3 regions of the Cupriavidus sp. MPR-AND1C genome follow, and region 3 is predicted to be linked to each of the others. Evidence: predicted binding sites of a transcription regulator. Region 3 holds the regulator's gene; each other region holds the start of a gene.
The links. Region 3 encodes FNR, which switches genes on or off when oxygen is low (the NO sensors DNR and NnrR bind a similar motif). Its sites were predicted from a motif close to TTGATNNNNATCAA; they were not measured.
Positions count from the first base shown of each region.

Region 1: AC1RWI_RS19380 (universal stress protein) is a predicted target of FNR. The motif match lies at 1,829-1,842, and genes of this name have one in related genera.
Region 2: AC1RWI_RS32125 (universal stress protein) is a predicted target of FNR. The motif match lies at 1,288-1,301, and genes of this name have one in related genera.

Region 1 is NZ_JBXASU010000035.1:7,418-10,687, forward strand. Features, by position in the region: gene AC1RWI_RS19370 (DEAD/DEAH box helicase) at 1-154, shown strand, start outside; gene AC1RWI_RS19375 (serine/threonine protein kinase) at 188-1,249, shown strand; gene AC1RWI_RS19380 (universal stress protein) at 1,280-1,717, opposite strand; gene AC1RWI_RS19385 (hypothetical protein) at 1,989-2,150, shown strand; gene AC1RWI_RS19390 (M20/M25/M40 family metallo-hydrolase) at 2,292-3,270, shown strand, end outside.
Region 2 is NZ_JBXASU010000096.1:22,335-25,604, forward strand. Features, by position in the region: gene AC1RWI_RS32120 (zinc-dependent alcohol dehydrogenase family protein) at 224-1,231, opposite strand; gene AC1RWI_RS32125 (universal stress protein) at 1,423-2,253, shown strand; gene AC1RWI_RS32130 (TraR/DksA family transcriptional regulator) at 2,558-2,938, shown strand; gene AC1RWI_RS32135 (BCAM0308 family protein) at 3,026-3,270, shown strand, end outside.
Region 3 is NZ_JBXASU010000066.1:22,973-26,242, forward strand. Features, by position in the region: gene AC1RWI_RS27545 (hypothetical protein) at 66-401, shown strand; gene AC1RWI_RS27550 (sulfite exporter TauE/SafE family protein) at 532-1,296, opposite strand; gene fnr (fumarate/nitrate reduction transcriptional regulator Fnr) at 1,595-2,320, shown strand; gene AC1RWI_RS27560 (hypothetical protein) at 2,407-2,652, opposite strand; gene AC1RWI_RS27565 (hypothetical protein) at 2,655-2,873, opposite strand; gene ccoG (cytochrome c oxidase accessory protein CcoG) at 2,941-3,270, opposite strand, start outside.

The DNA of each region.
Region 1 (3,270 bases), on a different contig from region 3:
CAACCGCGATCGCAATGGCGATGTCAACGGCAACCGCGCCGGTGTCAACACCCATGCCGCGCAGCCGCGCACCGGACAGGATCCGGCACGCGGCCGCCGTCCGGCGCCGCAAGCCGCGCTGCTGGGCGGCCAGCGCGCCAAGCCCACGCGCTAACTCCACAACCTTCCCCAACGGCTGCCACGCGTAATGTCCAGTTCAGGGTTTGACCTTCAGGTGCCCGGCGACGGTGGCACGTCCACCGACGGCGATGGCGTGCCCTACGCCCGCCTCACGCCGGACCTGATGCTGGATGCGATGGAGGCCGCCGGTTTCGAGCCGGATGGCCGCCTGCTGGCGCTCAATAGCTATGAGAACCGGGTCTGGCAGGTGGGGATCGAAGGCAGCGCGCCGGTGGTGGTCAAGTTCTACCGCCCGGGGCGCTGGAGCGACGCCGCCATCCTGGAAGAGCATGCTTTCGTGCGGCAACTGGCCGACGCCGAGATTCCGGCGGTGCCGGCCATCGCGCGCGACGGCGCCACGCTGCTGGCGCATGCGGGTTTTCGCTTCGCGGTGTTTCCCCGCTGCGGGGGGCGCGAGCCGGAGCTGGATCGTGCCGATACGCTGACCTGGCTTGGCCGTTTCATCGGCCGCATCCATGCGCTCGGCGCCACGCATCCTTACCAGGCGCGACCTGCCATCGACGTGGACACCTTCGGGGTGGCCCCGCGCGACTGGCTGCTGGCGCAAGACTGTATTCCCCCCGAACTGCGCCCGGCCTGGCAGGCGGTTGCCGATCTCGCCGTGGATGGCGCTCGCCGCTGCTTCGAGCGCGCGGGCGACGTCGCGCAGCTGCGCCTGCATGGCGATTGTCATCGCGGCAATGTGCTGTGGATCGAGGAGTCACATGCGGGTTCGCGCCCGCCCGGGCCACACTTTGTCGATTTCGACGATAGCCGCATGGGGCCGGCGGTGCAGGATCTGTGGATGCTGCTGGAAGGCGACCGCGCCGCCCAGCAGGGCCAGATGGCCGACATCCTGGCCGGCTATGAGGATTTCGCGGAATTCCAGCCGCGTGAGCTTTACCTGATCGAGGCGCTGCGCACGCTGCGCCTGCTGCATTACAGCGCCTGGCTGGCCAGCCGCTGGCGCGATCCGGCCTTTCCGGCGGCATTCCCGTGGTTTGGGACTGCCCGCTACTGGCAGGACCGCATTCTCGAACTGCGCGAGCAGGTCGCGCTGATGGACGAGCCGCCGCTCTGGCCGGTCTGACCTGGCACCGGCCAGCCCAGGCCGGCTGCCTTACTTCTTGCCCGGGGCCTTGACCAGGACTACCGGGCACGGGGCGTGCGCCAGCACCCGTCCCGCCACCGAACCAATCACCGCATCGAAGAACGAGCCGCGGCCGTGCGTGCCCATGACGATGCCGCGCGCATCCACGCTGGCGGCGTAGGCGACGATGCGTTCCGGCGCAAAGCCGTGCAGCGCGTGTTGCTCGAAGGCGACGCCCGCGGCGCCGAGGATGTCGGCCACGGACTGCATGGCCTTACCGCTTTCTTCCTGATGCCAGGCATCGATGGTTTCCTTGCTGACGAAGGCGCGTACCTGTCCGGTGACATCGGGCGTCACATGGACCACATGCACGGTAAAGCCGCTTTGCAGCAGTTTGCCTTCGGCGATGAAGCTGGCGGCTGCGTCGGAAAAGGGCGAACCGTCGGTGGCGAGCACGATGTTGGTCATGGCGGCTATCTCCTGTATTGGCTGTGATCGTTGTCGGCATGGCAACCCCCCGCCGGGGTGGCTCGGGGGCGGCCACTACAGTGATCATGGCATCCTGCGGGCAACCTTGCCTGGATCCAGATCAAGTCGGGCGCAATCGCCGGCGCCTTCCACGAGCCTTCCACGAGCCTTCCAATTTCCCGTTTTGACGGTTTCTTTGCACCGTGCCGTGGCATCTCGGCGCCTTTTTGATGCGGGGAAATCTACGCTGCAGATAGGACAACTCTGTCGGATGTTCCGGCTTGCCGTCATGTGGATCTACTATCGGTTGGCGATCGGCGCGCTGGCCATGCTCGCGCTGATCCTGCTTTTTGCCATGGAATTCGGGCTGGCCAGTGCCATTGCGCGCCGCGAGGAGGGCTTTTCGCAGTCGCCCGACGAGCAGGGTCCCTGAAGGGGCCTGCGCGCCGCCAGGGGCGCCGTGCGTGGACAAGTTGCATGTAGCGGTTCAGACTGCCGGGTGCCGGGCCGCGCGGCTGTCTTGCGGCCCGCCCGTCGTATCCGTCGACATGCACTTTCCTATCCAACAAGAGCCATGAGACTACGTTCCCGCGCCCGCGCGCCAGCCAGCGCGCCGCATCGCGCCCCCCTGCATACCCATTCCTGCATCTTCAAGTTCCCCTTGCGCAGCGCTGTCCGCGCGACCGTGTGCGGCACCCTCGGCGCCGTGCTGCTGGCCGCTGGCGCGCATGCCGCCACGCTCGACCGCGTGCAGCTACAGCAGCAGGCCGACCAGGCCGCGGCGCGCAGTTACCGCGAATGGGTCGAATTGCTGGCGCTGCCCAACGACGCCACCGTGCCGGCGGATATCCAGAAGAACGCGGACTGGCTGGTCAAGGCTTTCGCCCGGCGTGGCTTCCAGGCGCGCGAGCTGCCCAATAACGGCAAGCCGATGGTCTACGCCGAGTATCCCGCCAGCACGCAGCAAAGCGCTGGCCCGCGCAAGACCGTGCTGTTCTACATGCATTTCGACGGCCAGTCGGTGACGCCGTCGCAATGGGCGCAGCCCAGCCCGTGGGGGGCTACGCTCAAGGCGCGCAGCGCCGATGGCAAGTGGGAAACGCTGCCGCTGGACAAACTCTATGCCGGCCAGGTCGATCCCGAGTGGCGCGTGTTCGGGCGTTCGTCGTCGGACGACAAGGGCCCCATCGTGATGTTCCTGGCCGCCATGGATGCGCTCAAGGCCGCCGGGGTGGAGCCTGCGGTCGATATCAAGGTGCTGCTGGATTCCGAGGAAGAGAAGGGCTCGCCGTCGCTGGGCAAGGTGATCGCGGACAACCTGGCGCTGCTGCGCAATGACGGCATGGTGATCTTCGATGGCCCCATGCACCAGAGCAACCAGCCCACGCTGATCTTCGGCAACCGCGGCGTGCTGCTGGTACAGCTCAAGGTATTCGGCGCCAGCCAGGGCCTGCACAGCGGCCACTATGGCAACTATGCCGCCAACCCCGCGCAGCGGCTGGCGAACCTGCTTGCCACCATGAAGGACGACGACGGCCGCGTCACCATTGCCG
Region 2 (3,270 bases), on a different contig from region 3:
CTCCAGGGGGTTCAGGGTGTCGGGCAAAGGGGAGGGGAGACGACAAAGACAGACCTTGATCCGCGGGGCGACGGCGTAGGAACCCATGCTATCCGGCGGGGTGGGGCGTGGACTTGATCTAGCGCAAGTCGGTGCCGAAGGGGGCACTTTTTGGAGGGGGAGTTCTAATAGGTACCGTGTTTAGCGCCGCGGTCGATGTATCGGTTGCCCGAGCGATGTCACGCTAGGCGATGCGCAGTACCGCCGCGCCGGCCAGGCGGCCCGCGCGCAGGTCGGCCAGCGCGGCATTGGCCTGCTCCAGCGGATAGACCGTCGTGGTGGTGCGCAACGGCGTGGCCCGGGCGATTCGCATCAGTTCCAGGCCGTCGTCGCGCGTGAGGTTGGCCACCGACACGATCGATCGCTCCTCCCATAGCAGGCGATAGGGGAAGGCCGGAATATCGCTCATGTGGATGCCGCCGCAAACCACGGTGCCGCCCTTGGCCACGGCTTGCAGCGCCATCGGCACCAGCGCACCCACCGGCGCGAAGATCAGCGCGGCATCGAGCGGCCGCGGCGCGGGCTGGTCGCTCGGACCGGTCCAGCACGCCCCGGTGTCACGGGCGAGCTGGCAGGCGGCGGTGTCGCCGGGACGCGTGAAGGCAAAGATCTCGCGCTGCTGGGCGACGGCGATCTGCGTCACCAGGTGGGCCGCGGCGCCAAATCCGTAGATGCCGACAGACCGGACCTTGCGGGCGTCACCGGCCATGCACAGCGTGCGGTAGCCAATCAGGCCCGCGCACAGCAAGGGCGCCGCATGCTCGTCGTCGTAGTGCTCCGGGATAGGGAAGCAATAGCGGCTGTCGGCTACCGCGTACTCGGCGTAGCCGCCGTCGCGCGTATAGCCGGTGAACTGCGGCGTATCGCACAGGTTTTCGCGATGCGCGGCGCAATAGCCGCAGTGCCCGCAGGTCTGCCCGAGCCACGGCACGCCGACCCGGTCGCCCGGGGCAAGGCCCGTTACGCTAGTGCCACAGGACTCGACCCTGCCGACGACTTCGTGTCCGGGAATGAGCGCGGCTTTCGGGTGCGCGAGTTCGCCGTCGACAATGTGCAGGTCGGTGCGGCAGACGCCGCAGGTGCTCACCGCGATACGCACTTCGCCTGGGCCGGGGTTTGGCACGGGGACGTGCGCCAGGCGCAGGACCGGCCCGGTGCCGTCGAAAATCATGGCGCGCATCGTCTCGTGCATGGTGACATCCTCGCCGGTGCCCAGCATTTATCCTAGGCCACGCCGACTGCCGGCGCTTGATCCGTATCAATGGCGTACGCGAGGCGCCAGCCCCTGTGCAGAAGATATCGGCTTGACCTGAGTCAATAGCCAAGTCCAAACGCTTCCTAGACTGGATTCAAGCTCCCAAACCCAAACCGCACAGGAATGTCATGGAATACGCCAGCATCATGGTCCACCTGGACACCAGCCCACGCGCGATGGACCGGCTTGAAATCGCTGCCCGGCTCGCCGTGGCCCGCCATGCCCGGCTGATCGGGCTGTTTGCCGGCTTTATGCCGGACGTCGCCTGGTTTTACCTGATGGAGGGCGCCGCGACCTACATCAACGAGGACCGCCAGCGGCGCAGCGAGGCGCGCGAGGCGGTGCACCGGCGCTTCCGGGCGGCAACGCAGGACCTGGGGATCGAAACCGAGTGGCGGGCAGTGGAGGGCGATCCGTTGACGATGGCACTGCGCGAAGCGCGCGAGGCCGACCTTGTCGTTGCCGGGCAATATGATCCGGACGACCCAGACAGCTTTGTTGCGACCCAGTTCCTGGAAACCCTCATCCTCGACGTTGGCAGGCCGGTCCTTATCATTCCCTTCGCCGGCCAGTTCGCCGTCCCTGGCGCCCGTGTCATGGTGGCTTGGAACGGCGGACGCGAGGCCACGCGCGCCTTGCACGACGCCATGCCCTTGATCTGCGGCGGGCAGGCCAAGGTGCTTTGCGCGCAAGGTACCGGCGCGCGGCCCGATGCGAGCCTGCCGGGCCATGCCATGGCTGCTCTGGCAAGCCATGGCGTCCACGCAGAGCTTGAACACTGCCAGGAAGGATCGGACATCGCCATCGGCGAAACCTTGCTCTCGCGCGCGGCGGATTTTGGCGCCGATCTGGTGGTGATGGGTGCCTACGGGCGCGGCCGCCTGCGCGAGTTGGTACTGGGTGGCGTCACCAGGGCTTTGCTGGACACCATGACGGTGCCCGTCCTGATGTCGCATTAGTCACATCGGCCACATTGGCCACATTGGCCACAATTACGGCCGGCATGGCGCCGGCGCGATATCCGCGCCCACGCGCACCATGGCTGAGGCTGGCTTTGCGCAGGGCCGGAAGTGAGATTGACGCGGATCAAGCTTACCGGCAGCCCCCCAAACTATATTGAAGCTTGAAGCGGAACGAGGGTTCAGCGCGCCGCGCCGCAGGCACTCCGTACCGGCGGCCCATTACTTGATCTGGCGCGGGCGGCCTGCCCGATGTCATCGCCTCATGCATGAGGATCCGCTTTGCCGCGCCCGGGAGTCAACGATGTCCGATCTAACGAAAGAGCAGCTCTCCAGCCTCGTCACCTTGCTGGATGGCAGAGAGCAGAGAATCCGTGGCCAGATGGACGCCGCTGCCGTTTCCCGTACTGTGTCCGCCGAGCGCGAAGCGAGCGACGACGCGGATCTCGCCGAGCACGGCACCGAGGAGCGCATGGACGATGCCGTGGCGGAACATTACCGCATGGAACTGGCCGACATAGCGGTGGCGCGTAAGCGGATCGCCAGGCTCAGCTACGGCGTGTGCCTGGACTGCGGCGAGCCTATTCCTTATCCGCGGCTGCAAGCGTATCCCACGGCCAAACGCTGCACCCCTTGCCAGCGCAAGCACGAGCACATGTTCGGGGCGCCGAGCGGTATGCGATGAACATGGGCGGGCTCGCCAGGTGAGTCCGCAATACAGCAGGCAGGCCGCGTGGGCGCTGCCCGATTCGATTTCAGGAAGGAGCCAGACATGAAAGTCCGTGAGCGTGCGAGTCAGGTCAGGCCGGCCCGTTGGGACCGGCTTCCCCAGGATCCCATCCACGATGCCTACAAGCAGCCGGAGCAAGCGCCTGCCATCGCTTCCTGTCCGGCTTGCCACGCGGTCCTCCTGAAAGGACGTTGGCAATGGCGGGCCGTGCCGCCTGGCGCCAAGGCACTGATGTGCCCGGCCTGCCACCGCACCGCCGACCTTGTGCCCGCGGCGCGGTTGACACT
Region 3 (3,270 bases):
TTGCGGGTTCAGCGGTAGGGATTGCCACCGCCATCTGGCCGCGCAGCCAACCGCATGCTCGATGCATGCCAGCCGTGCGCCTTCTTTTATTGCATCGGGTGCCGGACCTGACCGGCAGGAGATCGCCCGGCCACCGGCTTTATCTGCCGGTCGACGGAGCCCTTGCGTCGCGCCTTCCCCCTGATGTGGCGGACCTGTCCGGCACGGCGTTTATCGTCGAACGCACCGGTTGCAAGAAAATACGGATATTGGGCCTGCTGACCTATTTCACCCCGCCCTGCCGTGACTGGTCTTTTGAACCGAATCTTTTTAACCGGACGGCGGATGGGGAACGGTCCCTGGCGCTGATGCCTGCCTGGGTGTTCCTGGCATGCATCCCTGATGCAGCGGATGCTACCTGACGATGCCACGATGAAACACGCTGCGCGATATCGCTGTTCTTGCGATTGTATGGCATTCCCTGGCAAACCTGCAACCGATTCGCGCAGCTAGCTCAGCGCAGAAGTGACAAATACACCACGAAACGGCGCTTCAGAAGACAAGGCAGAATCCATGCGCGGCAAGCGTCTCTGGCAAAAGCAGTGCACGCGCCACCCCGGCCAAGCCAAAGGCCACCACCGCAAGGCCAGCGCCAGCCCGCAACGCCGGGCGCCGCGAAAGTTGCCTGAGATAGCCGGACAGGCCCGAGATCACCAGCAGGTTTGGCAGGGTGCCAAGGCCAAACACGGCCATCACCAGCGCGCCCGACGGCGCATTGCCGGCCAGCAACGCCATGGCAAGGGCGCCGTACACCATGCCGCACGGGACCAGCCCCCAGGCTAGCCCCATGCCGTAGCGCCGCAGCAACCGGCCCTGCCCCTGCGCCCGGGCCACAGCCGGCAAGCGCGCCCCGACGGCGCCAAGGCCGCGCAGCAAACCGCCCGCGCCACGGGCGGCGAGCCGCTCCAGCCAACCCGTACCCATGGTGCGCCCGCGCAACATCCACAAGCCCGACAGCACCAACATCACGCTGCCGATCCCGAACAGCCAACGCTGCAGCGGCAGGTACTGTGCCTTCCAGACACCAGCGCCAAGGGCGCCCAGCAAGGCCCCCAGCACCGCATACATGCTCAGCCGCCCGGCATGCATGACAAGCAGTTCCAGCAACCAATGGCCGGGACGCCGGAGCACCGTGGCGGGCACGCGCGCAACGCCGCCCTGCTCCGCCGCCAGCGCGATCCCGCCGCACATGGCGGCGCAGTGCACGCCGCCCAGCAAAGCCAGGGTAAATACGCTGATAAGCACGCCTATGGTCAACTTCTCCTCCCAATCACACAATCGCAACGTCCGACGCGGTAAAATGCGGCGAACGCGCCCCCGCAGTTCCAAGAGGCGCTATCAACATGAAGCTTGGCGCCCGCGCACACCAGTGCGCTCGCGCAACATGACGACGGGCACGGCAAGCCGCGCTGCACAGATAGCGCACTGCCGCAAGACCCGCGCGCCAGGCCGATGTGGATAGCGCTTCCAATCGACGACTCTCAACGTCAAGCTCTCAACTCAATGCGCCTGCCACATCGCGCTTGATTGACTGCGCTAAACCGACAGGCCCCAATTGCTCACCACCATTCCCATTACCGAGATGTCGCCCCGCTGCTCCACTTGCTCGCTCGGCCAGCTCTGCCTGCCCGTCGGCATGTCGCAGCAGGACCTCGAAAAGATGGATACGCTGGTCCAGGACCGGGTGCGCGTACGCAAGGGCGAAACCCTGTACCGCCTCGGAGATCCTCTCACCGCCGTCTACGCGATCCGCTTCGGCACGCTCAAGACCCACCTGACAATGGAAGACGGCCGCTCGCAGATCACGGGCTTCCACCTTCCCGGCGAAGTCGTCGGCCTCGACGGCCTTGGCGAGATGCAGCACGCTTCGGACGCCACCGCACTGGAGGATACCGAAGTCTGCATGGTGCGCTTTGGCGATCTCCAGACGCTGTCCAACGTCCTGCCTTCCCTGCAGCATCAGTTCATGCGCCTGATGAGCAAGGAGATCTCGCAGGACCAGGTCATGTTGATCACGCTCGGATCGATGCGTGCCGAGGAGCGGCTTGCCGCTTTCCTGATCAACCTGTCCGAGCGCTTGTCCGCGCGCGGCTATTCGGCCTCCGAGTTTGTGCTGCGCATGAGCCGCGAGGAAATCGGCAGCTACCTGGGACTCAAGCTCGAAACCGTCAGCCGCCTGTTCTCGCGCTTTGCGGAAGCCGGCCTGATCCAGATTCGCCAGCGCCACGTCAAGCTGGTCGACATGGCGGGGATCAAGCAGATCGTCAACAAGTCCTGCTGACGTGCTCGTCGCGGGCCACCCTCGCCCGCGGCGGCTCGCCGCGATACCGCGCCTGCTGGCCTGAACCGGCAAGGCGCGCATCGCATTCACTCCAGCTCGTCCGTGTCCGCCAGCCGCGTGGGCATGGTGTACAGCGTCAAGCCGCTCGACAGCGAGCACAGCACCCACGCGATCAGGAAGCCCACGGTGTAGACCGCCTCCCGCGATGCCTCGACCGGCTGGCCGAAGAAGCGCAGGTCGCCGGGATCGACCATGGAGAATACCAGCGCGGTCGTCAGCCCGGCGACCAGGAAAGCGGGCCACAGCACCCACATCAGCCAGCGTAGTCTCATGATCACCTCGCTTGCGCCGCGACCGGCGCTGCCTGGCGTGCCCCGCTGCCCGCCTTCTCGACCACCAGGCCGTGGCGAGCCACCCCCTCCTCAATGGGCGGATCCGGATGGGTCATGGCCAGCCAGATCGTGACCCCGCAGGCCACCATGGCCACGAATGGCCCACTCATCAGCAGCCACGGCCATGGCTCCTTCCACCAGGGATTGCTTTGCTGCGTCATCTGGCCTCCTCTAGATCTAGATCGCGTATGTTGCGTGCGGATTGGTGCATCCAGCGTCTCAGCCGCCTCATAGATTGCGCGGCACGATAAAGCTGGTGCTCTGTCGAATCTCCGCGCCATGACTCCCCGCGCCCTCGTCGGGCACCGCGGTCACTGTGACCTCGATCTTGTGCGTGCCCTGCGCCGCGGACTCGATCGGCACGCGCACCCGCACGGGAATCAGGCGATTGGACGTGGGCTCCAGGTTGCCCGCAGCGTGGTCATATTCCACGACCAGGCCCTTGAGCTCATCGCTGCCCGCGCTGACGGCGACGCGCATCGGCGCCTCTGTCGTGTTGATCAGCTGCAGCCGGTACACGTTTTCGATCCAGCGCCCTTCCACTTCCCGCCCCAGCGC